3 regions of the Rhizobium sp. L9 genome follow, and region 1 is predicted to be linked to each of the others. Evidence: riboswitches for the same ligand, from Rfam matches in the RefSeq annotation. Region 1 holds a riboswitch; each other region holds the start of a gene.
What was found. Region 1 has a riboswitch for thiamine pyrophosphate ahead of thiM (hydroxyethylthiazole kinase). Riboswitches for the same ligand answer to the same signal wherever they lie in the genome.
Positions count from the first base shown of each region.

Region 1 (10,495 bases):
GCCGTCCTTGTCCTTGTAGCCGGCCTCGTCGAGCAGGGCCTTGGCGGCGTCGGCGTCATACGTCGCGAACTTGCCGAAGTCGGCCTTGACGGACGGATCCGCCCAGCTCCTGTAGAGCTCGCCCATCAGGCCGGGGTCTTCGTTCAGCGTCGGATAGCCGTAGCCGGCGACGTCGATCATCGTTTTGCGATCGAGCGCCATACCGATGGCGCGGCGGAATTTCACATCGTTGAAGGCCTTTCTATTGTTCTCGTTCGCCGTTTCCAGATTGAACAGGAAGGCGACCATGCTGCTCGGTGAATACCAGTAATGGAAATGCGCCGGGTCCTTCGCGACATAGACGTTGTCGATATCGGGAATGAAGGAGACGCCCCAGTCGAGCGTGCCGTCGGCGGTCGCCGTCAGGATCTGGTTGTTGTCGGCAAGCTGCGGGAAGCGAATGCAGTCGACCTTCAGATGCGCATTGTCCCAGTAATTCGGGTTGCGGCACTGGTCGTAGGTCTGGCCGGTGAAGCGCGGCACCTCGGTCAACGGCCCGCTGCCCACCGGGTTCTCGTTGGCGAAGGTGACAGGATCGGCGACATCCTTCCAGACATGTTCGGGAACGATCGGCAGCTGCGAGATCTGCTCGGCAGCAAGCGAGCTCGGATTGGCAAGCGCGAAGCGCACCGTCTGGCCGTCGACGGCCTGCACGTCGGTGACGAAGGTCCAGATGCTGACGAAGTCGAGCGCCGGGAACTTTTTCAGATAATCATAGGTGAACTTGACGTCGGCTGCCGTCAGCGGTTTGCCATCAGACCATTTCAGGTTCGGGCGCAGCTTGAAGTCGATGCTCTTCAGGTCGTCGGAGAGCTTGAAAATTTCGGCCAGGCGATAGACCGGCTTGTTGCTGTCGAAGCGATTGAAAATAACCAGCGGCTCATAGATGAAATCGAGCGTCGATTGGCGCGCCGAGGTCTGGTTGAACGGGTTGAAGTTGCGAACCCAGGTCGTGGCCGGTTCGATATTCGCCGTCAGGATCGTCTGCGCCATGGCGGATCCCGAAAGCAGCGTCAGTGCGGCGGCTGCAAATAGATACTTTTTCATGTTCCATTCCCCTTTTCTTATGCGTGAAAAATGATCTGCCGGTCAGGCGGCCGGCACGCTGGCAAACATGTCTTCCACCTCGGCATGGGCGGCGCGGACGTCGATCTTGAGATTGCCGAGGCGAGCCTTGCCGGCGGCGATACGCTTCAGAGCGGCATCCGTGAGCGGGCGGGCGGCCTTGGCGGCGGCTTCGCTTTCCCTGACGTCCCCGTGGCTGTGGAGGGCGATATCGAAACCCGCATCGAGGACTTGGGCGACGCGTTCCGGCAAGGTGCCCGTGAGCGACTGCATGAAGATGCAGTCGGAGATCAGCACGCCCTCGTAACCCATCTCTTTGCGGATCACGTCGTGCATGACAGGCGAGACGGATGCCGGCAATTCGGCATCGTAGGTCGAGTAGACGACATGGGCGACCATGGCCCAGGGCGTATCCTTCAGTGCGACGAAAGGCTTGAAATCGGTGGCGGTGAGCGTCTCACGACTGGCATCGACGACCGGACGCTCCTTGTGGGAGTCGAGCGTGGCGCGGCCGTGGCCGGGAATATGCTTCATGACCGGCATGTTGCCGGTCTCTAGCAGCCCGTCGACCACCTCACGGCCGAGGGCAGCGATGAAGTCGGGATCGGGGCCGAAGGAGCGGGCGCCGATGACCGCACTCGTCGTCTCGAAGACGAGGTCGAGAACGGGCGAGCAGCCGCTGGAAAGGCCGAGTTCCGTCATCATCGCGCCCATGGCCTGGGAGGAAAGGCGCAGTGCTTTTTTGCCGAGATCGAAATCGCGGCGGGCCAGTTCGGCGAACTGGCCGAAGCTGCGGAAGAGCGGCCAGGGACCGGCGTCGAGATGCTGGACGCGGCCGCCTTCCTGGTCGGTGAAGACGGGCGCATCCTCTCGGCCGACGGCTTCGCGGAAGCGTTCGATCAGCCGCTTTGTCTGCTCCGGCTCGCGCTGATTGCGCCGGCCGACGAACAGGCCGAGCGGATTGGTCTCGCGAAACAGGGCGAATTCGTCATCCGAAATCGCAGGGTTCGGGAGACCGACAAAAAGGGCGAGCGGGGTCGAGGACACTTCTGGAACTCCGGTATCAGCTGGTCATTTCGGCGCGCTTCGCAGCATGCCTTCGTAAATGCCCTTGTCGGGGGCAGGGATGGCGATCGCACCCGCGGTGGTGGCGTAGAAATCGACAGGCCCGGCATCGCCGATGAAGGCATAGGCATGGCCGAGCGTCTTCATCGTCTGAAGGCAGGCGGAAAACAGCGCGAGACCGATGCCCTTGCCACGCGCGTCGGGATTGACGCCGGTTGGGCCGAAGAAGCCGCGGGCCGTCGTGTCATAGCAGGCAAAGCCGAGCAGCTTGCCGCCGTCGACAGCAATCTGGCAGGCGACGGGTTGGCGGGAAAAAGCAACCGAGACCTCGCTTGCCCAGTTCTCGCTGAATTGTTGGCGAACCCAGTTGACGACCAGGTGCAGTTCCGGAGGAAGAGCCGGACGAATGGAGGCGCGGACATTGTCGGCCCGCTCTTTCAGGTCGGCGAGCCTGTTGGAATATAAGCTCACAAGCAGGTCTGGCACCTGTCTCTCCTCCAGATATTCCTTTATAGCGGAATATATATCCGTTTAATGTCATAGACTTGGCTATCTAACTGGGCTTGTCAACAGGGATTTTCAAATGGAGCGGTGCGCCCGGCTTCGGACCAGCGCCAGCTGGTGCGAATGAAAAACGGCCCGGGGAGGCCGGGCCGTTTTTCTCTCGTAATCCTAAGCCTGCGCCTTTCGGCGGGATCGGTTATTCGCCGTGCTTCCAAAGCGCATGAAAATGCTGCACCGGGCCATGTCCGGAGCCGACAGTGAGACTGCTGGCGGCGGCGACTGCATCGGCAAGGTAATCCTTCGCAATGGCGACGGCTTGCTCGGCCGATGCGCCCTTGGCAAGCTCGGCGGCCAGTGCGCTGGAGAGCGTGCAGCCAGTGCCGTGCGTATTTTTCGTCGGCACTCGCCTGGCCTCGAACCAGTGCAGGCCGTCGGCCGTGGCAAGCACGTCTGGGCTCTCGTCGCTGCCGAGATGGCCACCCTTGACCAATACGGCGGCGGGGCCAAGCGCGCGCAGCCGCTCGGCCTGCGCCGCCATCTCATCGCGATTGGTCGCGACCGGCAGGTGCAACAGGGCCGCGGCCTCGGGCAGGTTCGGGGTCAGGAGGGTTGCGAGCGGCAGCAGCCGCCGGGTCAGCACGTCGACCGCTTCGGGCGCGAGCAGGGCGGCCCCACCCTTGGCGATCATCACCGGGTCGAGAACGATGGGGATTCCCCGTCGATCGGCAAGGGCTGCGGCGACAGCCTCGGCTATGCCGGCATTGGCGATCATGCCGATCTTGACGGCGTCGACGCGCACGTCGGCGAAGACGGCATCGATCTGGTCGGCGACGAATTGCGGCGGCACCAGATGCACGCCGGTCACCCCTTGCGTGTTCTGTGCCGTCAGCGCGGTCAGCACTGCCATGCCATAAACGCCGCGGGCGGCAAAGGCCTTGAGATCGGCCTGGATGCCGGCGCCGCCGGAGGGATCCGAGCCGGCGATGGAGAGAACATTGCGGATCATGGGCGGACCTTTCGGATTTCTGCGGCGATGCGGCGGGCGGCGGCCTCGGGGTCCGGCGTGCCCGCAATGGCGGAGACGACGGCAAGCCCTTCGGCTCCGGCTGCAAACACTTCCGCCACATGCTCCGCCTTGAGGCCGCCGATGGCGACGGACGGCACCGGCGATGCCTTCACCAGCCTGGCAAGACCATCAAAGCCGACCGGCTGCTTGTGGTCGGCCTTGGTCGGCGTCGCAAAGACAGGTCCGACGCCGGCATAATCGACAATATCAGGGTCGACGGCGGCAGCGAGCCGGGCTGTTTCCACCGAGAGACCAAGGATCATCTCGGGTCCGATCATGTCTCGTGCCCTGCGCGCATTCATATCCTCCTGGCCGACATGCAGGCCATCGGCGCCGATCGCGACCGCAGCCTCGACATCGTCATTAACGATGAGGAGGGCGCCGGTTCCAACGAGCGCCTCTCTCAAGGCGCGGCCGGTCTCGATCATGCTGGCCGTGCCGGCATGTTTGTCGCGCAACTGCACCATCGTCGCGCCGCCGGCAACGGCAAGCCGCGCCGTCTCGATCATGCCGATTCCGGCGCAGAGATCGGGATCGAGAACGAGATAGAGCGAAAGGTCGAAGCGCTTCATGCGACCGATACCCTTGCCCTGGCATCGAGCGTTTCGGCGTCGATCGCAGCCAGCGCATCGAGGAAGCGCCAGGAAAAGGAGCCCGGGCCGGCGGCGCCGAGCGCTGCATCTTCGCCGGCGACGGCGAAGGTCGCAAGCGCGGCGACAGTCGCGCCGAAGAGATCTTCGGGCGCGGTCGCGGCAAAGGCGCCGACGAGGCAGGTGAGCGAGCAGCCGAGCGCGGTGACCTGCGGCATCAGGGCCGATCCGCCCGCAATACGGACTGCCCTTGCGCCATCGGTGACGAAATCGACAGCACCGGTGACGGCGACGATGGTCCGCTGCCTCTCCGCCAGCCGCCGTGCCGAATCCTCCGCCTGTTCGACTGGATCGCGGCTGTCGACGCCCTGACCACGGCTCTCGCCGCCGGCAAGCGCGATGATCTCGGAGGCGTTGCCGCGGATAATCGTCGGGCGAAGCTCGAGAAGGTCGGCCACCGCGGCGCGACGGAAGCCCGTGGCGTAATGGGCCACCGGATCGAGCACCCAGAGTTTGCCGGCCGCATTGGCGGCCTTGGCAGCCCCCTGCATGCCTTCGAGCCATTGCGTCGAGAGCGTGCCGATGTTGATGGTCAAAGCATTGGCGATGCCGGCGAATTCGCTGGCTTCTTCAGCGGCATGCACCATGGCGGGCGAAGCGCCCGCGGCCAGCAGGACGTTGGCCGCGATATTCATCGCGACATAATTGGTGATGCACTGAACGAGCGGCGGCTTTTCGCGCATCGCCTTCAGCATGGCTCCCGACGTGATCTTGCTCTGCATGGTGCCCCTTTCAGGCGGGGGCGGGCGCGGGGCGCTGCTCTTACGGCGGTGCCCCGAGCGACTCCCTCCGCCGGCATTATCCGGTTCAGGTTCGAAGGGTTCTTCTCAGCCCGTCTGTCGACGAACGCCCCTGTCTCTCATCACGCTCTTTTTCGCAGAGAAGGGCGCGGCTGTCACTCCGAAAGTGAGTATTCCGGTATTTCGGAGCGGCTGCCCTTGGGCGTGGACATTGCTGGAGGCCTTCCCAGCGCAATCCTGAAGGCATCCAATTTTGCCTAACTCAAATCATGCAGCCCCGTCGTAATAGCCTGGCTGATTGAAAACTCCGAAAATCTAACCCTCAAACCACTCCGCTCCGGCGTACAGGCTGTCGGCCCGACCTCATAGCGATCGGCAGCCGGGAAGGGTGCTAGCCGCAGCAACGGCCAGCGGCTACCGTCGCGGGAGCCCTGGATGCGCACGGCGCCGTTTGCGACAGTCACACGGATGCGGAAATCCTCCAATTCCTTGAAGGGCTGCGACACCGACCAGTCTGACTTTCCGTCGGTGACGACGGTGCTGAGGAAGGCTTCGCCGTCGGTGAATTCGACGCCTGTTTTCACCCAGCGGCTCTCGTCGATGCGTACCATCAGGCCGGCCTGATCGTAGAGGGTGCGGAATTCGCCCTGGACGCGGATCTGTGCGGTGAAGCTGTCGCCGGTGGGAAAGGCGAGGAAGTGGCCGGTGTCGCGGGTGAAGCCGTAATAGGTCTCGCGCCAGAAATCGGTCTTTTCGCCTGTCGTCATCGTCAGGCCGGTTTCGTCGGCGTGCCAGCTGGCCGGCTCGTTCAGCCATTTCCCGTCATTGAAGTCGATGCTCATTCGCTTCTCCCTTCCTTAATCTTGCCGCAGGGCAGTCGTCTCACTTGGCGTATCACGCAGGCCCCGTGCGGAGAACTAGCGCAGCTGAAGATGGTGCTTTCCGGAAACGCGCCATCCGCGGCTGCATAATCGACCGCTCATGCTTGACACGATAGCTTCAGCTTCTATTCTTTTACAAAAATATGAATTACATAATTGTGGAACTAAATCGGGAGCTCTCATATGAAAACATTCGCCGCATTCCTTCTCGGCACCGCGCTCGTCGCCCTGCCTTCGACCCTGCTCGCTCAGGAAAAGGGCGGCGTCATCAATGTCGCGACGATCGGCGAGCCGCCGACGCTCGATCCGATGTCGTCGACGGCTGATCTCGTCGGCATCGTCACGCAGCATATTTTCGAGACGCTCTACACTTTCGACAAGAGCTGGAACGTCACGCCGCTTCTCGCTGAAAGCCTGCCCGAGATCAGCGCCGACGGCAAAACCTATACGATCAAGCTCAGGACTGGCGTCAAGTTCCACGACAATACCGATATGACGTCCGAGGATGTGGTCGCTTCGCTTACCCGCTGGATGAAGATCGCCTCGCGGGGCAAGCAGGTTGCCGGCTTTATCGACAAGATCGCGGCTACCGATCCTTCGACGGTTACGATCACGCTGAAGCAGCCCTATGCGCCGCTGACCTCGCTGCTCGCCTTCAACAATTCGGCGGCGATCATCATCCCGTCCGAAAAGCAGGACGAGCCGATGAAGGAGTTCATCGGCACCGGTCCCTATATGCTGAAGGAACGGAAAGCCGACCAGTATATCCAGCTTGTCCGCTTCGATGGGTATAAGCCGCGCTCCGGCGAGAGCGATGGCTATGGCGGCGCGCGTCATCAATATCTTGATGAAATCCGCTTCGTGCCGGTGCCGGACCCGAACACCCGCGTCGAGGCCGCCGTTTCCGGCCAGTATGATTATGTCGACTCGATTCCTGTCGAATCCTACGACAAGCTGAAAGCCTCGACCGCCTCGCAACCGGTCATGCTGAAGCCCTTCGGTTACCCTGTCTTCGTCTTCAACACCAAGGAAGGTGCTGCTGCCAACGTCGAGGTGCGCAAGGCGATCCGCCAGGCGCTCAGCATGGAAGACATGCTGGCGGCGGCTTTCGGCAGCAAGGATTTTTATGCGCTCGACGGCGCCATCTATCCGAAGTCCTTCGCCTGGTCGACCGATACCGGCGCCGAGGGCGCCTATAACGTCGCCGATCCGGAAGGGGCGGCCGCGGCCGCCAAGAAAGCCGGCTACAATGGCGAGCCGATCCGCATCCTGACCAGCCGCCAATACGAGTTCCATTACAAGATGGCGCAGGTCGCCGCCGAATATCTGAAACTTGCCGGCTTCACTGTCGATATGCAGGTGGTGGACTGGGCGACGCTAACCCAGCGCCGCACCGATCCGAAGCTTTGGGATATCTACATTACCCACAGCCCCTTCTTGCCGGAGCCGGCGCTCATCGGCTCGCTGTCGACGAGTTCGCCCGGCTGGTGGGACACGCCGGCCCGCAAGGCCGCGGTCGATGCCTTCACCTCCGAAGTCGATCCGAAGAAGCGCGTGGCGCTCTGGGCCGATGTCCAGAAGGCCGTTTATACAGACGCACCCTTCATGAAGATCGGCGATTTCAACGCCGTCTCGGCGAAGTCGGTCAAGCTCGAGGGCGTCGATCCGGCTCCGTGGCCATATTTTTGGAACGCCTCGGTCAAGAAGTAAGCATCACCGCCGGTGCCGCCCTTCGGGACCGGTGCCGGTCATCTTTTCTGCCGCATCTGCAAGGGCTTGAAGGCCGGCATTCATGATACGCTACATCCTCCAGCGCCTGTTCGGCATGATGGTCGTGATGTTCCTGGTCGTCACGATCGTCTTCGTCATCGTGCGCGTGACCCCGGGAGATCCGGCCGCTATCATGCTCGGGCCGGATGCGACGCCGCAGGATATTGCCGATCTCCGGGCCCGGCTCGGCCTCGATCAGTCGCTCGGCCTGCAATATGTCTATTACATAGGCGAACTGCTGAAGGGCGATCTCGGTCAGTCGATCTTCCTTAACATGCCGGTCACATCCGCGCTCATCGACCGGGCCGAGCCGACTTTCTTCCTGACGCTGTTTTCGCTTGCCATCGCCAGCGCCGTCGCCCTGCCGATCGGCATCTATGCCGCCTATCGGCGCGGGTCCTTCATTGACCAGGCGGCAACGACGCTTGCCATGTTCGCTGCCAGCATTCCAAGCTTCTGGCTCGGTCTCATCCTGATGCAGTTCTTAGCTGTCCGATTCAATCTCTTCCCGGTCTCCGGCTATGGCGGCCCGGGCTCGACTTTCATCGACCGGATGTATCATCTGACGCTGCCGGCCTTTGCGCTCGGCATCGTTTCTTCGGCGCTGATCCTGCGCTTCACCCGTGCCTCTATGCTCGATGTGCTCGGCGACGATTATATCCGCACGGCGCGCGCCAAGGGGCTAATCGAGCGCAAGGTCATCCTCAAGCATGCGCTGAAGAATGCGCTGATCCCGATCCTGACGGTGCTCGGCCTGACGGCGGCGGTGCTGATCTCGGGCGCTGTCGTCACCGAAACCGTTTTCGGACTGCCGGGTGTCGGCAATCTCGTCGTTTCGGCGGTGCTGCGCCGCGACTATCCCGTCATTCAAGGGGCGCTGCTCGTCATCGCCGCCCTCTACGTGCTGATCAATTTTGCGATCGACATGCTCTACCTGCTGGTCGATCCGAGGGTGCGCTACTGATGGCCGATGCCGCAATCAAACCCGTCGAAAGCGAAGGCAGCAAGTTCGTCCGCCGCCTGATGAAGCGCAGGACGGTGGCCTTCGGCCTGCTGATCCTGACGGTCTTCGTGCTGCTGGCGGTGTTAGCGCCGGTGGTCGCGCCCTATTCGCCGTCGAAGCTTTCCATCGTCAACCGTCTGAAGCCGCCGAGCGGCACCTTCTTTTTCGGCACCGACGAGTTCGGCCGCGACGTCTTCTCGCGCACGATTTTCGCCGGCCGCCTGTCGCTGCTCGTCGGTGCGGCTGTTGTGGCCTTGTCGGCCGCCATCGGCGTGACGCTCGGCCTGCTTGCCGGCTTCTTTCAAAAGCTCGATACGCCGATCGCCCGGCTGATCGACGCGATGATGGCCTTTCCGGATATCCTGCTCGCCATCGCCCTCGTCGCCGCTCTCGGCCCGTCCTTGACGACGGTCATCATTGCGCTGTCGATCGTCTACTCGCCGCGCCTTGCCCGTATCGTCCGCGCCTCGACGCTTGTCATTCGCGAACTGCCCTATGTCGAGGCGGCGAGGGCGCTCGGCATCTCGACCTTCCACATCATGACGCGGCACGTGCTGCGCAATCTGCTGTCGCCGATCCTGGTGCAGGCGACCTTCCTCTTCGCCAGCGCCATGCTTGCCGAAGCCGGTCTCTCCTTCCTCGGCCTCGGCGTCAGCCCCGAAATCCCGACCTGGGGAACGATGATCGCTGCCGGCCGGCAATATATCGGGCAGGCCGACTGGATGACCGTTTTCCCCGGCGTGGCGATCGTCCTCTCGGTGCTGTCGCTGCAGATGGTCGGCGACGGCCTGAGAGACATGCTCGATCCAAGACTTCGCAAGGACCTTTAATCCGCCGACCAGAGGTCGCCCAATCTAATCCGCCAATAGAAATTCGCATGACAGGAGTTCGCGTGAATCAGTTCCCCGCCGCCGCCGGCAAGGTCGAGAACTCGCCTTACCAACGGTTAGCCGCGCTCGGCATAACGCTGCCGCCGCCACCGCCGCCGATCGCCAATTTCGTGACGCATGTGCTAGAAGGCAACATGCTCTATCTGTCAGGCCAGGGCCCGCGCGAGGCCGATGGCTTCCTGCATGCCGGCAAGGTCGGCGGCGGAGTTGGTGTCGAGGAAGCTTACCGACATGCGCGGCTGACCGGCATCAACCTGCTTGCCGTCATGCATGAAGCGCTTGGCGATCTCTCCCGCGTCAGGCGGGTGGTCAAGCTGCTCGGCATGGTGAATGCCGTGCCCGAGTTCGAGGATCATCCGAGCGTCATCAACGGCTGCTCGGATCTGTTGATCGCCGTCTTCGGCGCGGCCGGCGAACATGCCCGCTCGGCCGTCGGCTTCAGCTCGCTGCCCGGCAATATCACCGTTGAGATCGAGGCCATCGTCGCCTTGCATTGCTGAACGTGCTTTCGTGTTTGGAGTGGTCTTCGGAAGACTTTTTTCTATTTTAGCACGCATCCTTCCCCCGGCTGCTCGACACTGCCACATGGTCGCGCCATGTTCTGCCCTTCCTCCCAGACTTCCGGAGATCTTCATGCCCGATGATATCAGACCTTCGCTCGGCCTTCGTCCCGTCATCAATGTGTCCGGCACGATGACCAGCCTCGGCGCCTCGATCGTCGTTCCGCAGGCGATCGAGGCGATGGCAGCGATCCTGCCTCACTTCGTCGAAATCAACGACTTGCAGCGCAAGGCAAGCAGCATCATCGCCCGGCTGACCGGC
Region 1 covers NZ_NWSZ01000025.1:12,237-22,731, reverse strand. The annotation lists gene CO660_RS23725 (ABC transporter substrate-binding protein) at 1-1,086, opposite strand, end outside; gene CO660_RS23720 (glycoside hydrolase family 3 N-terminal domain-containing protein) at 1,129-2,151, opposite strand; gene CO660_RS23715 (GNAT family N-acetyltransferase) at 2,176-2,655, opposite strand; gene thiD (bifunctional hydroxymethylpyrimidine kinase/phosphomethylpyrimidine kinase) at 2,870-3,679, opposite strand; gene thiE (thiamine phosphate synthase) at 3,676-4,311, opposite strand; gene thiM (hydroxyethylthiazole kinase) at 4,308-5,111, opposite strand; TPP riboswitch at 5,157-5,253, opposite strand; gene CO660_RS23695 (DUF1349 domain-containing protein) at 5,387-5,971, opposite strand; gene CO660_RS23690 (ABC transporter substrate-binding protein) at 6,194-7,720, shown strand; gene CO660_RS23685 (ABC transporter permease) at 7,803-8,744, shown strand; gene CO660_RS23680 (ABC transporter permease) at 8,744-9,613, shown strand; gene CO660_RS23675 (RidA family protein) at 9,661-10,173, shown strand; gene CO660_RS23670 (aminotransferase class V-fold PLP-dependent enzyme) at 10,307-10,495, shown strand, end outside.

Region 2 (8,067 bases), on a different contig from region 1:
GCGCCATCTTCGCCGTCAACACGGCCTCCTGCACGCTGTGACATCCGGCCGTATTCGGCAGCACTTGCACGCCAAGCTCGCGGATCAGGTCGAAGAAGGCGCCGCCTGCTTTGCCGCCGGCGGCTTCGCGGCGAAGCGAAACGGTGACGATCTCGGTCTTCGAGCGCTTGACCGCCTCTGCCAGCACAGCTGGAGACGGATAGCGGGCGGTGCCGAGCAGCAGTCGGGAGCGGAATTCAACATCATAAAGTTTCAGCATCTCAGCCTCCTTGCATGGGTGAGAGAATTTCGATGCGGTCGCCTTCGCCGAGCCTGAAATCGCCGCGGTCCTCACGGTGCACCAGCTCGCCGTTCACTGCGGTCGCCAGCCATTCGCCTTCGTAGTCGAGAGCGAGAAGAAGATCCGCGAGCGTCGCGGCTGCGACCTCCTGTTCCTCGCCATTGATGATGAAGGTCATGATGCCCTCCTTTCCGAGTGCTTGTCTTTTCCAAGAAGAAGCCGCGCCACCTCCCCTGCCATGGCCGGCGCCAGCAGAAAGCCGTGGCGGTAGAGGCCATTGACATGGAAGATGCGCCCCTCCTGCGTCACCCGCGGCAGATTGTCGGGATAGGCCGGCCGCACGCCCGCGCCGGTCTCGGTAACCCGTGCCTCGCCGAAGGCAGGATTGACGGCATAGGCGGCATTCAGCAACTCCATCAGCGAACGCGCGGTAATCGGGCCGATGTCGTTGCTTTCGATCATCGTCGCCCCGATCATGAAACGATTTCGCTGGCGTGGCACGATATAAATCGGGTGGCGCGGATGCAGCAGGCGAACGGGGCGAGAGAGAGTGACCTCGTTCGTTTCGACGCAGAGCATCTCTCCGCGAACACCGCGCAATCCGGGCAGGCGGCCGATCTGGGCAGCCCCGGTGCAGTCGATCACGCGATCGTAAGGGGCAAGGTCAGCATCGCCCGTAACGCCGAATGTGAGACGCATGCGGGCTTCTTCAAGTCCGGCGGCGAGCCCCGAGAGCGCCTGGCGCGGATCGAGATGCGCTTCCTGCCGGAAGAACAATGCCCTGCGGAAGCGGCCAGCGAGATCCGGTTCAAGCGTCGCGATCGCCGGCTCGTCCAACCATTCCCATCCGCTTGTCCGGCGGCAAAAGCGGTCGAGTTCGCCGGCATCTCGCCCGGCCGCCACCACAAGCGTCCCCCGGCGATTGACATGGCCGGGCAGCGCTGCCTCCCACCAATCGGCGGCAAGACGGCCGAGCGCCAGGACCGGCTCGTCTGCGCTTTCCCTTTCGCACCATGGAGCCAGCATGCCGCCGGCAAAGCCGGAAGCACCGGCGCCGACCTCGTCGGCTTGCTCAGCGACGCTGACCCGGAAACCGTGCCGATGGAGCTGCCAGGCAACGGTGAGGCCGGCAACGCCGGCCCCCTTGACGAGAACATGCATCGTCATTCTCCGGCAAGCGTTTTCGCAGCCTCGGCGACCGGCATGTAGAGGTCGCCGCCATCGCGATATCTGGCGGCCATGGCTTCCAGTCCTTCTTTCTGCGCTTCGGCGCGAATATCGTGGGAAATGCGCATGGAACAGAATTTCGGGCCGCACATCGAACAGAAATGCGCCACTTTGTGGGCCTCCTTCGGCAGGGTCTCGTCATGGAAGGAACGCGCCGTATCCGGGTCGAGGGAGAGGTTGAACTGGTCTTCCCAGCGGAATTCGAACCGCGCTCGCGACAGCGCATCGTCACGGATGCGGGCGGCCGGATGGCCCTTGGCGAGGTCGGCGGCATGCGCGGCAATCTTGTAGGTGATGACACCGGTCTTGACGTCGCTGCGGTCGGGCAGGCCCAGATGCTCCTTCGGCGTGACGTAGCAGAGCATGGCCGTGCCGAACCAGCCGATCATCGCGGCTCCGATGCCGGAGGTGATGTGATCATAGCCCGGTGCGATGTCGGTGGTCAGCGGCCCGAGCGTATAGAAGGGAGCCTCGCCGCAGACCTTGAGCTGCTTGCCCATGTTCTCCTTGATCTTGTGCATCGGCACGTGACCTGGGCCTTCGATCATCACCTGGCAATCCCTGGCCCAGGCAATCTTGGTCAGTTCGCCGAGGGTTTCGAGCTCGGCAAATTGCGCAGCGTCATTGGCATCGGCGATCGAGCCGGGGCGAAGGCCGTCTCCAAGCGAGAAGGAGACGTCATAGGCACGGCAGATGTCGCAGATTTCCTCGAAATGCTCGTAGAGGAAACTCTCCTTATGGTGATGCAGACACCACTTGGCCATGATCGAGCCGCCGCGTGAGACGATCCCGGTGACACGATTGACGGTGAGCGGGATATAGGCAAGCCGCACGCCCGCATGGATGGTGAAATAATCGACGCCCTGCTCGGCCTGTTCGATCAGCGTATCGCGATAGACTTCCCAGGTGAGATCCTCTGCAATGCCGTTCACCTTTTCAAGCGCCTGGTAGAGAGGCACCGTTCCGATCGGAACCGGCGAATTGCGAATGATCCATTCGCGGATGTTGTGAATGTTGCGGCCGGTGGAAAGGTCCATAACCGTGTCGGCGCCCCAGCGGATCGCCCAGACCATCTTTTCCACCTCTTCCGCCATCGACGAGGTGACCGCCGAGTTGCCGATATTGGCGTTGATCTTCACCAGGAAATTCCGGCCGATGATCATCGGTTCGGTTTCCGGGTGGTTGATGTTGGCCGGAATGATCGCGCGGCCCGCCGCGACCTCCCGCCGAACGAATTCGGGCGTCACGAAATCGGGAATATCAGCGCCAAAGCTTTCGCCGTCGCGCGCGAGCGCCTCCTTCGCAGCCTGCCGGCCGAGGTTTTCGCGGATGGCGATGAACTCCATTTCCGGCGTGACGATGCCGGCACGCGCATAGGCGAGCTGGGTTACGGCGCGGCCCGCTTTTGCCTTCAGCGGCGTGTTGCGAAGCGGGAATTCCGGCGTCAGCCGCTCGCCGGTGACAAAACCATTGTCTTCAGGCTTCACCACCCGGCCTTCATAGGCCTCGACATCGCCACGCGCCCTGATCCAGCTCTCGCGCAAACGCGGCAGTCCGGCGTCGATCGAGACCGTATAGGCCGGATCAGTATAGGGACCGGAGGAATCATAGACCGTCACCGGCGGTTCACCGGAGGTCGGGTGAAGGCTGATTTCGCGCATCGGCACGCGCAGATCAGGATATAGCGTTCCGGGCTTGGCGATCTTGGTCGAGGCCGGAAGCGGGCCGGTGGTGACGACCGGAGTAAGCTTGGGTGCGACAATATTCATGGGTGAGGCTCCAAGGTTTGACGTTTGGAGACCCAGTTCCAGTGTTGGAATGATGGAAAGACGCCTCATACGACAAAGCGAAATCCGCCCGACAGCCGCAGCGTCTGCACCGTCCCTACGCCAGTATGAACTGGATCAGGTTCAACGGGTCACTGCGCCACAACAGGCAAAGCCATATTGTTCAGCAGAATCTCAGCCCCTTGCCGGGACACCCCTGGTGAATGCCCTGCATCAAAGACCGCTGCGGCCCTGATGTCAAGCCGACCCTCACGCGTTCCCATCCGGACCTTTTGAGTCGGCGGCCAGTCCGATAGAGCAGCATTGATTGTGGATGGGCCAGCTCCGCCGGCCCATTTCACTCGCCAGGACGCTGCCGTCCATGCTCTGAATATTCGTGGCATGGTCTCATGTTTTGCTGACGGGCGATAACGTCCGTTTATTTGTCAGACGGCGCCTGCTCGATCACTCTATCGCAACACCATTCTTGCATTCATGGCCTATCGTTTCGTCCACACTGCCGATCTCCATCTCGACTCTCCCTTGCGCTCTCTCGCACTTCGCAACGCAGAGCTGGCCGACCTCGTGAGTGACGCCAGCCGACAGACGCTGGTCGCGATCGTCGATCTTTGCCTTGAGGAGCAGGTCGACGCGCTTGTCATCGCCGGCGATCTCTATGACGGGGAGCAGACGTCGATGAAGACGGCGCGCTTCCTGGCGAGTCAGCTGGAGCGGCTGCACCGGGCGGGCATTGTCGTCTTCAAGATCCGCGGCAATCACGATGCCATGTCGAAGATCGCTCGGGAACTGGTGATGCCTGATACGGTGAAGATCTTCGGCGGCCATGCCGAGACCGTCGAGACCACCAAGGGCAGCTTGTCGGTCGCAATCCACGGTCTGAGCTTCGCCAAGCCGCAAGCCCCGGACCCGCTGCTGCCGAAATTCAAGCCGCCGGTAGCAGATGCCGTCAATATCGGCATCATGCATACGAGTCTGGCCGGATCGGCCGGACATGATGTCTATGCGCCCTGCAACGTGCTCGACCTGCATGCCTCGGGTTTCGACTACTGGGCGCTCGGGCATCTCCACCAGCGCAGCCATTATCCCGGCACGGCGACGGTCATCATGCCCGGCATGCCGCAGGGCCGCGACATCAATGAAGCGGGCGTCAAGACCGTGTCGCTGGTGACCGTGGCCGACGACCGGACCGTGACGGTCGAGGAGCGGCGTACCAGCATCGCGCAGTTCGAGCGCGTCAATGTCGACCTCACGGGTGTCGATGATTGGCGTGAGGCAGCCATGATGGTCGAGACGGCCCTGATGGCGCAGCGCGACCGCACGGCTTCGCCGCATCTTGTCGCACGCCTCAGGCTTTCGGGCCGCACGCCGCTCTCCTGGCAGCTGCGGCGCGATGTCGACCTCATGCAGGCCGAAGCCGAGCGGCGCAGCGACGCGATCGGCCGCACCTGGATCGAGAAGCTGGAGCTCGCCTTCGAAGCGCCCTCGATCCCCGCAGACGCGGTCGCCGCCGATCCCGTCGTCGAACTCGGGGCGCTGATGCGGGACGAGGTCATCACCCGCAGCGGATTTCGCGACGAGGTCAGGGAGATGGTCCGGGACCTGCTTGCCGACCTGCCGCCCGAGAGCCGGGCATTTGCCGGCCAGAACGAGGCGGGTTTTGAACGCTTCATCGACTGCCTTCTCGCCGATGGCGCCGAGGACATCGCCGCCCGGATGAAGGCGGTGGATCGGGGAGACAGCTGATGCGTCTGCGCCGCCTCGACCTCACCCGCTATGGCAAGTTCACCGATCACTCCATCGATTTCGGCGCGGCCCGTCAAGGTTCGCCGGACTTGCACATCGTTTATGGCCTGAACGAAGCGGGCAAGTCGACCACCTTCGCCGCCTATCTTGATCTGCTCTACGGCATTGGTGAGCGCAGCACCTATAATTTCCTGCATCCCTACAATACGATGAAGGTCGGTGCGCGGCTGGAATTTGGTGGCTGGGAATACGAGCTGGCGCGGCTCAAGCTGCGGACCGGCAGCCTCGTCGATGATCGGGGACAAGCTGTGAACGAGGCGCTCCTGGCCGGCGCGCTTGGAGGCGTCGGTCGCGAGGCCTATCGCACCATGTTCTCGCTCGACGATCAGTCGCTCAAGGAAGGCGGCAACGCCATCATACAAAGCAAGGGCGAACTCGGCGAATTACTGTTCTCGGCCAGCTCAGGCCTGGCAGGCCTGAGCCGTTCGCTGGTGACCGCAGCCGACGAAGCCAACGCGATCTACAAGAAGCGGTCGTCGAGCACCAAGCTCGCGGAACTCAAGCGTTCGCTCGAAGCGCTCAAGGCCGAGCGCAATGCTATGGACACGCTTGCCTCCACCTATTCGGCCCTGAAATCGACTTATGAGCAGGCCGACGCTGCCTATGGCAAAACCACGCGGGAACTGGCCGAGGCCAAGACCCGGCATCAGGAGCTGACGCGCCTTCTCGGCGCCCTACCCGCGGCCCTAGAGCTCCGGCGGCTGGATGCAGATGCAGCCGCCATGAGCGATCTGCCGCGGCCGCCGTCCGAATGGTTCGCGCTCCTGCCGCAGCTTTCGCGCGACGAGACGCGGCTGCAGGCGCTTGTCGATACCGCCGACCGCACGCTGCGCCAGCTTGCGGATGAGATCGAGGCGATCGCGATCGACGACAAGGCGCTGGCGGTCACCGCGCATATGGACCTGCTGGATCAGGGTCGGGCGCGCTATCTTGCGGCTGAGAGCGATCTGCCGAAGCGCTGGCTGGCGCTGGCCGAACAGGAGGGTGAGTTGGTCCGACTGCTGGCCGATCTCGAACAGCCGGGCCATGCGAAACCCGAGGCGCTGCTGCTGCCCGCTTCGCTGATCGGCATCATCCGCGATCTTATCGAACGGCGTTCCGGCGTCGAGGCGAAACTGGCAGCCGCTGATCGGGAACTGTTGCGAGCGCGGGAGAATCTCGAAAGGCTGAACAGGGAAGGCGGCTCGCGAGATGGATCTGGGCTCCTGGATCCTGCGCGTTTCGGCCGCATCGAGATCGCCCTGAGCCGGCTGGCGGGATCTGATCTCCCCGTGCGGCTTACCATGGAAGAACGGACACTTGTCCAGGCGAAGCGAACGCAGGAGAACCAGTTTGAACAGCTCGCACCCTGGAGCGGCAACGCCGTCGCTCTGCAGCGGACGGCCGCGGCAGAGCCTCGACAGATCGAAGCCTGGCGTGGCCAAGCGACTGCTATCGACAAGCGGATTGGCGATCACGAGGGAAGGCTGCGCGATCTCGGCACCGAACAGGCGCTGACCAAAGCCCGGATCGCGGCCTTAGTCGCCGGCGGTTCGATCGACGATACCGAGGCCGCGCGGCTGCGCGATGAACGCGATGCCGCCTGGCAGGCGCATCTCACCAGTCTGAATGCCGCCACGGCTCGGATTTTCGAGGAGCGGATGCGGCAGGACGACGTGGTATGCGCCGGCCGGCTGTCGCGGGCGCAGGAACTGGCCGAGCTGCGCCAACTCCGCCAAGCGGAAGCGGCAACGGCAGCAATGATCGAGCGGCAAAGGGAACTGCTTGGCGAAGCGCGCGCCGAACATGATGCGCTTGCCGAGCGCATCGGTGATCTGCTGCCTGAAAACATCGAATATGACGCCGAAGCCGCGGCGCGCGTGGCCGCACTCGACACTTGGAGCACCAAGCGAGCCGCGGCGCTGGCCGCCTGGGACGATCTGCAACACGCAGAAGACACGGTGCACGCGCTTCGCATCGAACTGGATAGGCATGCCGCAACGCTTGCGGAGAGCCTTGCAGAAGCCGGTCTTGATGACGCAGACCAGCGACCGGTCGCCGAGCTGATGCAGGCTGCAAATGATATACTCGCCGCCGGCAGAGCCGAGCGGGCGGCGCGGCAGGCGCACGAAAAGGCGGTCGGTGACCTCAGCCACGATCTCAGGGAACGACAGCGCGACCGGCAGGAGGCGGAAGCCGCCATGGCGGCCTGGGAGCGGGAATGGGCGGGGGCGCTGTCGCGAACCTGGTTTGCCGACAAAGCCGGTTCGATGGCGGCCGTCCGAGCAATGCTGAACGCGCTCGCTGCACTGCCCTCCATCCTGAAGGAAAGAGATGACCTCGCAAGTCGTGTTGCCGCGATGGAGCGCGACCAGCAGCAATTTCGCGAGCATATCGCCGGTCTTCTCAGAGACTGCGGTCTCAGCCAACCGGCCGTGGATACGCTCGCCTCCGCAAACGCGCTTGTGGAACGTCATGAGGCGGCACGGCATGCGGCTCAGCTTCGGGCAGACCGGCAGGCGGATCTCGAAAGACAATTGGAAAAACGGCTTGCGCTGGAGGAGGAATTGGCCGTTCACAATGCCCGCAAGGACGAATTGACCGGCTATTTCGCCGCAGACTCGCTTGCTTCGGTGGAAGTATTGCTCAACCAGTCCCGAGAGCGGGACCGGCTGGAAGAGCGGGTCGCCACCTTACGCCGCCAGATCGCCGAGGCATTGCGCGCTGCGAGTTTTTCCGAAGCCGAACGGCGCCTTGACGGTGTCGACGCCGCTGCGGTCGAGCGCGACGCCATCGAGCTTGGCGCCCGGATCGAGGATCTCACCGAGCGTGCGAAGCTTCTCTATTCCGACGTGTCGCTGGCGCGGCAGAAGCTCGAGGCCGTCGGAGGAGACGACGCCGTGGCCCGGATCGAGGCCAAGCGCCGAACCATTTTCCTTGAAATCGAGGAACTGGCCGTGCGGCATCTGGCGCTGCGCGCCGGCATGCTCG
Region 2 covers NZ_NWSZ01000014.1:108,661-116,727, reverse strand. The annotation lists gene CO660_RS16780 (thiazole synthase) at 1-259, opposite strand, end outside; gene thiS (sulfur carrier protein ThiS) at 261-458, opposite strand; gene thiO (glycine oxidase ThiO) at 455-1,441, opposite strand; gene thiC (phosphomethylpyrimidine synthase ThiC) at 1,444-3,276, opposite strand; TPP riboswitch at 3,371-3,502, opposite strand; gene CO660_RS16760 (DNA repair exonuclease) at 3,769-5,037, shown strand; gene CO660_RS16755 (AAA family ATPase) at 5,037-8,067, shown strand, end outside.
Region 2: another riboswitch for thiamine pyrophosphate. It lies ahead of thiC (phosphomethylpyrimidine synthase ThiC); the one in region 1 lies ahead of thiM (hydroxyethylthiazole kinase).

Region 3 (10,495 bases), on a different contig from region 1:
GCCCTGCCCCCCCTCGACGATCTCGACGGCGGATATCTCCGCCGGCTTGGCGATAATCCCTTCCGTCAGGCTGAAGCCGACGGCGAAATCCTCAAGATCCGCCGGTGTCGCCATCATCACCGCATGCGAACTGCCGCCATAGGAAAAGGCGATCGGCACTTCCTCGGGCACGATGCGCGAACCGCTGTGCATGACGCCGTTGCGGCGGGCGGTTTCGGGAGCACGGGCGGTGGTGGCGAAAGTCATCACAGACGCCGCCTCTTCTCCCCGAGGAAACATGGGAGGATCTCGCCGACAACGCCAAATCGCCCCGGCATCGTCACTCCGCCGCTTCAAGCTTGCCGGCGATGCGGCGCGATTGCCGTGCCTGCTCGTCATATTCGAGCTGCCACTCGCTCGGCCCGTTCGACGGCGAGACCTGCACCGCCGTCACCTTATATTCCGGGCAGTTGGTCGCCCAATCGGAAAAGTCGGTGGTGATGACGTTGGCCTGCGTATTGGGATGATGGAAGGTCGTATAGACGACACCGGGCGCGACACGATCGGTGATCAACGCCCGGAGCGTAGTGTCGCCGGAGCGGCTGGCGAGCTTCACCCAGTCGCCATCGCGGACGCCGCGCTGTTCGGCATCGTGCGGATGGATCTCCAGCCGGTCCTCCGCGTGCCAGACGACATTCTCCGTCCGTCGCGTCTGTGCCCCGACATTATACTGGCTGAGGATTCGCCCGGTGGTGAGCAGAAGCGGGAAACGCGGGCCGGTGCGCTCGTCGGTCGCCACATATTCGGTGCGGATGAACTTGCCCTTGCCGCGCACGAAGCCGTTGACATGCATGATCGGCGAGCCGAGCGGGTTCTTCTCGTTGCAGGGCCACTGCACCGAGCCCATCTTGTCGAGATAATCGTAGGAAACCAGCGCGAAACTCGGCGTCGTCGCGGCGATCTCGTCCATAATCTCGGAAGGATGGGCATAGTTCCAGTCGAGCCCCATCGCCTGGGCAAGCTTCTGGGTCACTTCCCAGTCGCCATAACCGTTGCGCGGCGTCATCACCTTGCGCACGCGGTTGATGCGCCGCTCGGCATTGGTGAATGTGCCGTCCTTCTCGAGGAAGGTCGAACCCGGCAGGAAGACATGGGCGTAGTTCGCGGTTTCGTTGAGGAACAGGTCCTGCACGACGACGCATTCCATTGCCGCAAGGCCTGCCGCGACATGTTTCGTATCGGGATCGGATTGGAGAATGTCCTCGCCCTGGACGTAAAGGCCTTTGAAGGAGCCGTCGACCGCCGCATCGAGCATGTTCGGAATGCGCAGGCCCGGTTCGTCGCTGAGCTTCACACCCCAGAGCTTTTCAAAGATATCGCGCGTGGCATCGTCGGAAATATGCCGGTAGCCGGGCAGTTCGTGCGGGAATGAGCCCATGTCGCAGGAGCCCTGCACATTGTTCTGGCCGCGCAGCGGATTCACGCCGACACCGGGACGGCCGATATTGCCGGTCGCCATCGCCAGATTGGCGATCGCAATGACCGTCGTCGAACCCTGGCTGTGTTCGGTGACACCGAGGCCGTAATAGATCGCACCATTGCCGCCCTTGGCATAGAGCCTTGCCGCACCGCGCAGATCCGCCGCCGGCACCCCGGTGAAAACCTCCGTCGCTTCGGGACTATGTTGCGGTTCGGCGACGAAGGCCGCCCAGTCCTCGAATTCCGACCAGTCGCAGCGCTCGCGGATGAATGCCTCGTCGTAGAGCCCTTCGGTGACGATCACATGCGCCAACGCCGTCATGACCGCGACATTGGTGCCCGGCTTCAGCGGCAGGTGGTAGGAAGCCTCGACATGCGGCGACCGGACGATATCGGTACGGCGCGGATCGATGACGATGAGCTTCGCCCCCTGGCGCAGCCGCTTCTTCAGCCGCGAGCCGAACACCGGATGGCCATCCGTCGGGTTGGCGCCGATGATGACGACGACATCCGAATGTTCGATGCTGTCGAAATTCTGTGTGCCGGCCGAGGTTCCGAATGTCTGGCCGAGACCGTAGCCGGTCGGGGAATGGCAGACGCGGGCGCAGGTATCGACATTGTTGTTGCCGAAACCGGCGCGGACCAGCTTCTGCACCAGATAGGTTTCCTCATTGGTGCAGCGCGAGGAGGTAATGCCGCCGATCGCGTCGCGCCCATATTGATACTGAATGCGGCGGAACTCCGACGCCACATGCGCGAAGGCCTCGTCCCAGCTCACCTCCCGCCAGGGATCGCTGACCTTTTCGCGGATCATCGGGTTGAGAATGCGGTCCTTATGTGTGGAATAACCGTAGGCGAAGCGGCCTTTGACGCAGGAATGGCCGCGATTGGCTTGTCCGTCCTTCCACGGCACCATACGCACCAGCTCCTCGCCGCGCATCTCCGCCTTGAAGGAGCAACCGACGCCGCAATAGGCACAGGTTGTGACGGCCGAATGCTCCGGCTGGCCGATCTCGATCACCGATTTCTCCGTCAGCGTCGCCGTCGGACAGGCCTGGACGCAGGCGCCGCAGGAAACACATTCGGAATCCATGAAATTCTCATGCATGCCGGGTGACACGCGGGAGCCAAAACCACGCCTTTCGATAGTCAGCGCGAAGGTGCCCTGAACTTCCTCGCAGGCGCGCACGCAAAGCGAACAGACAATGCATTTGGAGGGATCATAGGTGAAATATGGATTGGACTCGTCCTTCGGCATCCATTTCAGATTGATGTCGCCGTTGCTGCGCGCCTTGACGTGATTGTCGCCCTCATAGCCGTAGCGTACGTCACGGAGGCCGACAGCACCGGCCATATCCTGCAATTGGCAATCGCCATTGGCAGCGCAGGTGAGACAGTCGAGCGGATGATCGGAAATATAAAGCTCCATCACACCGCGGCGGATATCCTTCAATCGTCCCGTCTGCGTGTGCACCACCATGTTTGCCGCCACCGGCGTCGTACAGGAGGCCGGCGTGCCGGCGCGGCCCTCGATCTCGACAAGACAGAGCCGGCAGGAGCCGAAGGCATCGACCATGTCGGTGGCGCAGAGCTTCGGCACCTCGATGCCGGCTTCCATTGAGGCGCGCATGATGGAGGTGCCCTCCGGCACGCTGATCTGCTGCCCGTCGATGGTGAGCGTCACCATGGTTTCGGATTTCGAAGCGGGAGTGCCGTAGTCGATTTCATGGATGAGAGACATGGATTGCACCTCCGCTAGATTTCAGTATCGGGCGCCTTGAGGCATGCCGCTCATCCGCCTGCCGGCACCTTCTCCCCGCAAGCGGGGCGAACGGGTATGCCGCACCACCTTCACTCGATACGCGACCTCGTGGCACGTCTCCTCTCCCCGCAGGCGGGGAGAGGGTTAGGGTGAGGGGCAACTTCGAATAAAAAACCATCACTCAGCCGCCTCCACGACCGGTGCCGGCGAAAAATCTTCCGGGAAATGCGTCATGGCGCTCATCACGGGATAGGGCGTGAAACCGCCAAGCGCACAGAGCGACCCGAATTTCATGGTATTGCAGAGATCGCCAAGCAGTACCCGGTTCTTCTCCGGCTCGATGCCGCCTGCGATCTTGTCGACCGTCTCGACGCCGCGCGTCGAACCGATGCGGCAGGGCGTGCACTTGCCGCAGCTTTCGACGGCACAGAATTCCATGGCGAAACGCGCCTGCTTCAGCATGTCGGCCGTGTCGTCGAAGACGACGATGCCGGCGTGGCCGATCAGCCCGTCCTTGGCGGCGAAGGCTTCGTAATCGAAAGGCGTATCGAACAGCGCCCGCGGGAAATAGGCGCCGAGCGGCCCGCCGACCTGAACCGCCTTGACCGGCCGGCCGGTCCTCGTGCCCCCGCCGATCCTGTCGACGATATCGCCGAGCGAAAGACCGAAGGCGGTCTCGTACAGGCCGCCATATCTGACATTGCCGGCGATCTGCAGCGGAATGGTGCCGCGCGAGCGGCCCATGCCGAAATCGCGGTAGAAGGCGGCGCCCTTCTCCATGATCACAGGCACTGAGGCCAGTGAAATCACATTGTTGATGACGGTCGGACAGTCGAACAGGCCCTTATGCGCCGGCAGCGGCGGCTTGGCGCGCACGATGCCGCGCTTGCCTTCGAGACTGTTCAAGAGAGCCGTTTCTTCACCGCAGACATAGGCGCCGGCGCCGGTGCGCACCTCGATATCGAAGGCGCGGCCCGAGCCAAGCACCGATGGGCCGAGAATGCCGCCCTGTCTGGCAATGCCGATGGCCTCGCTCATCACAGCGATCGCATGCGGATATTCCGAACGGGTGTAGACGAACCCCTTCGTGGCGCCGGTCGCGAGCCCCGCAATCGCCATGCCCTCGATCAAGACGAAGGGATCGCCTTCCATGATCATCCTGTCGGCAAAGGTGCCGCTATCGCCCTCATCGGCGTTGCAGACGGTATATTTGCGTTCGCCGCTGGCATCGAGAACGGTCTTCCACTTGATGCCGGTGGGAAAACCGGCGCCGCCGCGTCCGCGCAGGCCGGAATCCGTGACTTCCTTGACGATTTCGGCAGGCGTCATCGAAACGGCGCGGCGAAGGCCGGCAAGGCCGCCATGCGCCTCATAATCGCCGAGCGAAAGCGGGTCGGTGATGCCACAGCGGGCGAAGGTCAGGCGGGTCTGTTCCTTCAGGAACGGGAGGTCTTCAACCTCCCCGAGACAGAGCGGATGGCCGCTTCCGTTCAGCATTCCGGCGTCGAACAGAGCAGGCACATCCTTTGCCTTCACCGGCCCGTAGCCGATGCGCTTGCCGGCGGCCTCGACCTCGACCAGCGGTTCCAGCCAGAACATTCCGCGCGAGCCGTTGCGCACGATCTCTGCATCGAAGCCGCGGGCGGCGATCTCCTGGGCAATCGCCTTTGCCACCTTTTCGGCCCCGAGCGCCAGCGCAGCGGCATCGCGCGGAACATAAATCTTGACTGTCATCGACGTGCCTCCGCAACGAGTTCCGCCGCCATCTGATCGTCCACGCGGCCATAAACCTCGCCGTCGAGCATCGCTGACGGGGCGCAGGCACAAAGGCCGAGACAGTAGACCGGCTCCAGCGTCACGGCGCCGTCGAGCGTCGTCTGATGAAAATCGATCCCGAGCAGCGCCTTGACGCGATCAGCCAACGCGTCGCCGCCCGTCGACTGGCAGGCCTCGGCGCGACAGAGCTTCAGCACATGGCGGCCGGCGGGATGGTCGCGATAATCGTGGTAGAATGTCATCACCCCGTGCACTTCGGCGCGCGAGAGGTTCAGTTCCTCCGCAATCACAGGCAGGGCTTCCTGCGGCACATAACCGAATTCTCGCTGGACCTCGTGCAGAATGGGAAGCAGCGGTCCTTCAAGGAAGCGAAGGTCGGCGACGATGGTCCGCGTACGCGCTGCGATATCGCCTTGGGCGATATGAATGGTCATCAGGCAGCCCTCCCGGCGGCTCGCTCGTTTCGGGATGGCAGGCCTCCCCAGCCGAGCGCCATCGTGCAGACAACATCTCAGGGAAGCCGACGACGATCAATAAAGCTATCTCGTGGATTGATAGGTTTTTTCTATCAGAGTTCCTCGTCCCGCACGAGCACTCTCGCTTCGTGCAGCAGGGCCGAAACGAGCGGGGTGAAGGGCTCCCGATAGGGTGCGACGAGGCCAACCAGATGGTGGGCTTCCGGTTCGACAATCGGAATCATCCGGATCTCCACCGGAAAACCAAAGGATTTCGCCACGTTGCGCGGCATGATGCTCGCCCAGCGTCCGGTCCTGACATGCGAGAACAGCACGATCATCGAATTGGATTCGAGCGTCGGATGCACAGTGGCGCCGGCTTCCGTCAGATGCCGGTTGATGATGCGGCGGTTCTGCATGTCGGCGGTCAATAGACAAAGCCGAAGATCGCCGACCTCCTTCCAGGTCACATTGTCGCGATCGGATAGCGGGCTGCCTGCAGCCGTGATCAGATGATAGCGCTCGGCATAGAGCGGAACACTGGTGACCCGGCCGAGCGGCTCGTTTTCGAGATAGGTGATGCCGGCGTCGATTTCGAGATTTTCGAGCATGCTCAGCACCTGCAGCGAGTTCCGCGAGACGATCGAGAAGGTCACTCCCGGATGGCGTTCCTGAAAGGGCGTGGTGATGCGCGAAAGCATGGCGAGCGCCGTCGGAATGGCGGCAAGGCGAATGTGGCCGGAAAGTCCGCGGCGGGCCGCGCGCATCTCCTCGCGCATGGTGCGGGCATCGCCCACGATGCGCCGGGCCCATTCCAGCACGCGCTGGCCCTCCGGCGTCAGCCCCTGAAAGCGCGAGCCGCGCTGCACCAGCATGACACCAAGCTGATCCTCGAGCTGCCGGATCGCGGCTGAAAGCGTCGGCTGGGACACCCCGCACTCCTCCGCGGCGCGGCCGAAATGCTTTTCGTTGGCAAGGGCGATGAAAAATTCCAGCTTGTCGATCATCCGGTCTCCCGATCCGGCGCGAAATCATCCGGATCAGCTATCTTCGACGCAGCAACCGTGCTCCGCAAGGGCGGGTACTAATTGTTTTCAGCAGCCGGAAAAAGATCGAACAGCGATTCAAGGAAGGCAAGCACGTTTGTATTGCCGATACGGTAATAGACCAGCCTGCCCTGACGGCGCGTATTGACGAGACCTTCGAGCCTCAAACGCGCGAGCTGCTGCGAGACCATTGCCTGCTGAATGCCGAGGATGTTTTCGATTTCACTCACCGTCCGCTCCTCGGTCGCGAGTATGCAAAGAATCAGAAGTCGGGTCTGGTGCGCCAGCGCCTTCAGCAGATCGCTCGCCTCACGAGCGTTTCCAGCGAGTTTGTGCAGTTCCTGACCGGACATTCCCGGCTCGGGCTTGGGCAATGGCATTCGACATCTCGGAAGGGAAGCAAAAAGGCAGATCAGCACAATAGCATATTCGCACACACGAATTTGCCAAAAGTGATGAAATGTCAAAAAAGGTCTAACTAAATCAGCAGATAAGCTGGCCGCCATTGATCTCGAGGACCTGGCCGGTAATGTATCCGGAGAGCGAGGGCGCCGCCAGAAACAGATAGGCGGGAGCGCAATCCTCCGCTGTGCCCAGCCGCTGCAAGGGAATAGACTTTCTCGTCTGCTCCAGCTTTTCGCGGGAGGAATAGCGCTCGTGGAAATCCGTCTCGATCGTTCCGGGCGAGACACAATTGACGCGGATGCCATCCGGCGCGAGCTCGCGGGCAAGCGCCTTGGAATAGGTTGAAACGAAGGCTTTCGAGGCAGAATAAATCGAAGAACCGGGACTGCCGCCGGTCAGCGCGGAAATTGAAACGGTGTTGACGATGGCAGCGCCTTCCGCCGCCTTCAATGCCGGCAGCAACGCACGCGTCAGCGCCACCACCGACGTCTGGTTCAAACGCACGATCGCCTCATAATCTGCGTCAGTCAGTGTGGCAGCTGGAAAACGGCCGAGCATGGTGCCGGCGTTGTTGACGAGCACATGCACCTTGTCGAAAAAGGTAAGCGCATTTTCGGCAAATTGCGCAGCGCCGCCAGCGGCAGTGAAATCGGCGTGCAGCAACAGCGCCCGTCTTTCGGATTCAGCCGTCAGCAGAAAATCCGGCAGATCGCGCCCCGGTTTGCGTCCGGTATGGACGATCACCTTCGCGCCGCAGTCCAGGAACTGCCGGGCCACTTCGAGACCGATGCCCCGCCCGGCGCCGGTTACGATGACATTGCGATTTTCGAATAGTCTCGGGTGGAACACGAAGCCGTCCTCCTCGCGGACAATGCCGCCTGTTGCGCCATTCGCCCTTAACATATGAGCGCGCCGGCCGAAAGAAAGGCAGGCATCATCTTTCCGCCAGAGGCTGGCGCTCTTCCCTGAAAGTTCATAGTTCGATTTCTGTCTCCAGCAGCCGTGCGCCTGGCCCTTCCTCGCCGAGCTGATCGAAGGGATTGCGCAACGGACAGCTTTCGATCGACAGGCAACCGCAGCCGATGCAGCCGGTCAGACGGTCTCGCAGCAGGCTCAGCCGTCTGATTCGCGTGTCGAGTTCATCCTTCCAGCGCGCCGACAGCGTCTGCCAGTCGGCAATCGTCGGCGTGCGCCCCTGCGGCAGGGAGGCAAATGCCGTCTGGATTTCCGAAAGCGGAATGCCGACACGTTGCGCCACCTTGATGATGCCGAGCCGGCGAAGGACATCGCGTCCGTAGCGCCGCTGGTTGCCGCGCGTGCGGATACTCGAGATCAGCCCCTTGGCCTCATAGAAATGTAGCGCCGAGACGGCAAGACCACTGCGTTGCGCCACTTCGCCGACCGTCAGAAGCCTGCCGAGGGGCGTTGCAGAAATCCTATTCATGGCCTATTGACCTCAATATTAGTTGAGGTTTTATAACCGCTGCTTCCCCGGCCGTAAAGCACGAGGCGCAGGAAGGAGCGTCAGTTAGATCATCCGGTCATACAAGCTGAAATGATGGCGTCGGCGCTTGCCCGGCCCGCACCGATCGCCCCTGCCGATATTGCCGCCTGAAAGACAAGCGCTCGGGTTCCGTTCCCGGCAGGTACGGAACCTCGGAAAACACCCGGACAGGACCTCCGTCCGGGTGTTTTTTTATCTGCGCCCATCCGACCGGGCGGACGGGTTTGCAATTTTGCGGTTGCGGCAAGAAAACCCCGATGATAGTTTTCGCCGAAATAACAGGGGAGCTCCGTGTCGCCGGGGCTGAGATGTGAGGCGCAAGCCTCCGGACCCTTCTAAGCTGATCTGGGTAATGCCAGCGGAGCGAGGTCCAAATGTATTCCGGCGCGCAAGTGTCACTCTACCGGACGTCCGGCAATTCCGTCGGCATCCCTATCGATGCCCTCAAGGCAACCGCCCCAAATCGCATCGAGACCGATGCCCTCGACAGGTTTGCGCGAACGGCCCGGCGAAAGCCTGAAATCGAACGCCGATGACATCGCCACGACCATCGGATTCGCGCCTTGCGACGCTCTATCTCGCCGTGTACCGGGCAATGCCCGCCTTGCTCGCAGGCTTTGCTTTTCTGGCGGCATGGGAACTCTATGTCGATCTTTCCGGTATCAAACCGTCCATTCTGCCGGCACCTTCGCGTATCCTTGTCCAGGGCTGGCTGAACCGAGAGGCGCTGATATCAAACACCTGGCCGACGCTCGGAGCGACACTCGGTGGTTTCGCCCTGTCGCTCGCCTTCGCCTTCGCCTCTTCGATCCTGATGGATTTCATGCCATTCATGCGCCGGGCAATGCTGCCGATCTTCATCGCCAGCCAGACTTTGCCGCTGGTGGCGATCGCGCCTCTCGTCGTCCTCTGGTTCGGTTTCGGCCTTTTGCCGAAGATATTGCTGGTGGCGCTCGTCACCTTCTTTCCGCTGCTTGTTGCCCTGCTTCAGGGCTATGAGGCGACCGATCGCGACATTGCCGAGCTCTTGAATTCGATGAAAGCGAGCCGCTGGCGCATTTTCCGCCTGGCGCGGCTTCCCTCGTCGCTGCCCTATTTCTTCGCCGGCCTTCGAATCTCGATCACCTATGCCGTCGTCGGCGCGATCTTTGCCGAATATGCCGGCGCTGCAAGCGGCCTCGGCATCTATATCCTCAACGCCAAGAACAATTTCCGTCCCGATCTCGTGCTCGCCGCCGTGATCGTCAGCGCTCTGTTGACGCTCTGCCTCTTCGCGCTGACGCTGGTTATCCAGCGTTTCGTCATGCCCTGGCAGCCATCCCAGGAGCGGCGCCGATGACCGGTCAGATGCTTGAGCTGCGCAACATCTCGAAGTCCTTCGACGGCATGAAAGTTCTAGACGACATTTCGCTCGCCGTCGCAGACGGCGAGTTCGTCTCGATCGTCGGCCCATCCGGCTCCGGAAAATCGACCGTGCTGAGACTGCTGACACAGGCGCTGCGACCCGATTCCGGCGCCATGCTTTTCAACGATGCAGCGCTGGAACAGACGCCGCATTCCTTTGCCTTCATGCCACAACGCGATGCGCTGATGCCCTGGCGCCGGATCATCGATAATGCCGCGCTCGGTCTGGAAGTGAAGGGCATGGCTCGCCGGGCTGCACGCGCCGCTGTCGCGCCCCTCTTCGAGCGGTTCGGCCTTGCCGGCTTCGAGCATCACTACCCCGCCTCTCTTTCCGGCGGCATGCGCCAACGTGCTGCGCTGCTGCGCACCGTCATCCAGGAGCAGGACATGCTGCTGCTCGACGAGCCCTTCGGCGCGCTCGATGCGCTGACCCGCACGCAGATCCAGGAGTGGCTGCAAGGCATGTGGACCGAACATCGCTGGACGGCGCTGCTGATCACCCACGATGTTCGCGAGGCCGTTTTTCTCTCCGACCGGATCTACGTGCTGTCTGCCCGTCCGGCGCGTGTCATCCGCGAATTCCGCGTTCCCCTGCCCCGCCCGAGAAGCATTGCCGATCTCGGTTCGCCGGCGGCCCAGGCGATCGAGACCGAAATCCTGCAAACCCTGCTTCATCCGCTAGAAC
Region 3 covers NZ_NWSZ01000006.1:14,019-24,513, forward strand. The annotation lists gene fdhD (formate dehydrogenase accessory sulfurtransferase FdhD) at 1-246, opposite strand, end outside; gene fdhF (formate dehydrogenase subunit alpha) at 320-3,199, opposite strand; gene CO660_RS07005 (NADH-quinone oxidoreductase subunit NuoF) at 3,398-4,954, opposite strand; gene CO660_RS07010 (formate dehydrogenase subunit gamma) at 4,951-5,430, opposite strand; gene CO660_RS07015 (LysR family transcriptional regulator) at 5,565-6,458, opposite strand; gene CO660_RS07020 (metalloregulator ArsR/SmtB family transcription factor) at 6,536-6,877, opposite strand; gene CO660_RS07025 (SDR family oxidoreductase) at 6,981-7,751, opposite strand; gene soxR (redox-sensitive transcriptional activator SoxR) at 7,876-8,346, opposite strand; TPP riboswitch at 8,677-8,790, shown strand; gene CO660_RS07035 (ABC transporter permease) at 8,939-9,745, shown strand; gene CO660_RS07040 (ABC transporter ATP-binding protein) at 9,742-10,495, shown strand, end outside.
Region 3: another riboswitch for thiamine pyrophosphate. It lies ahead of CO660_RS07035 (ABC transporter permease); the one in region 1 lies ahead of thiM (hydroxyethylthiazole kinase).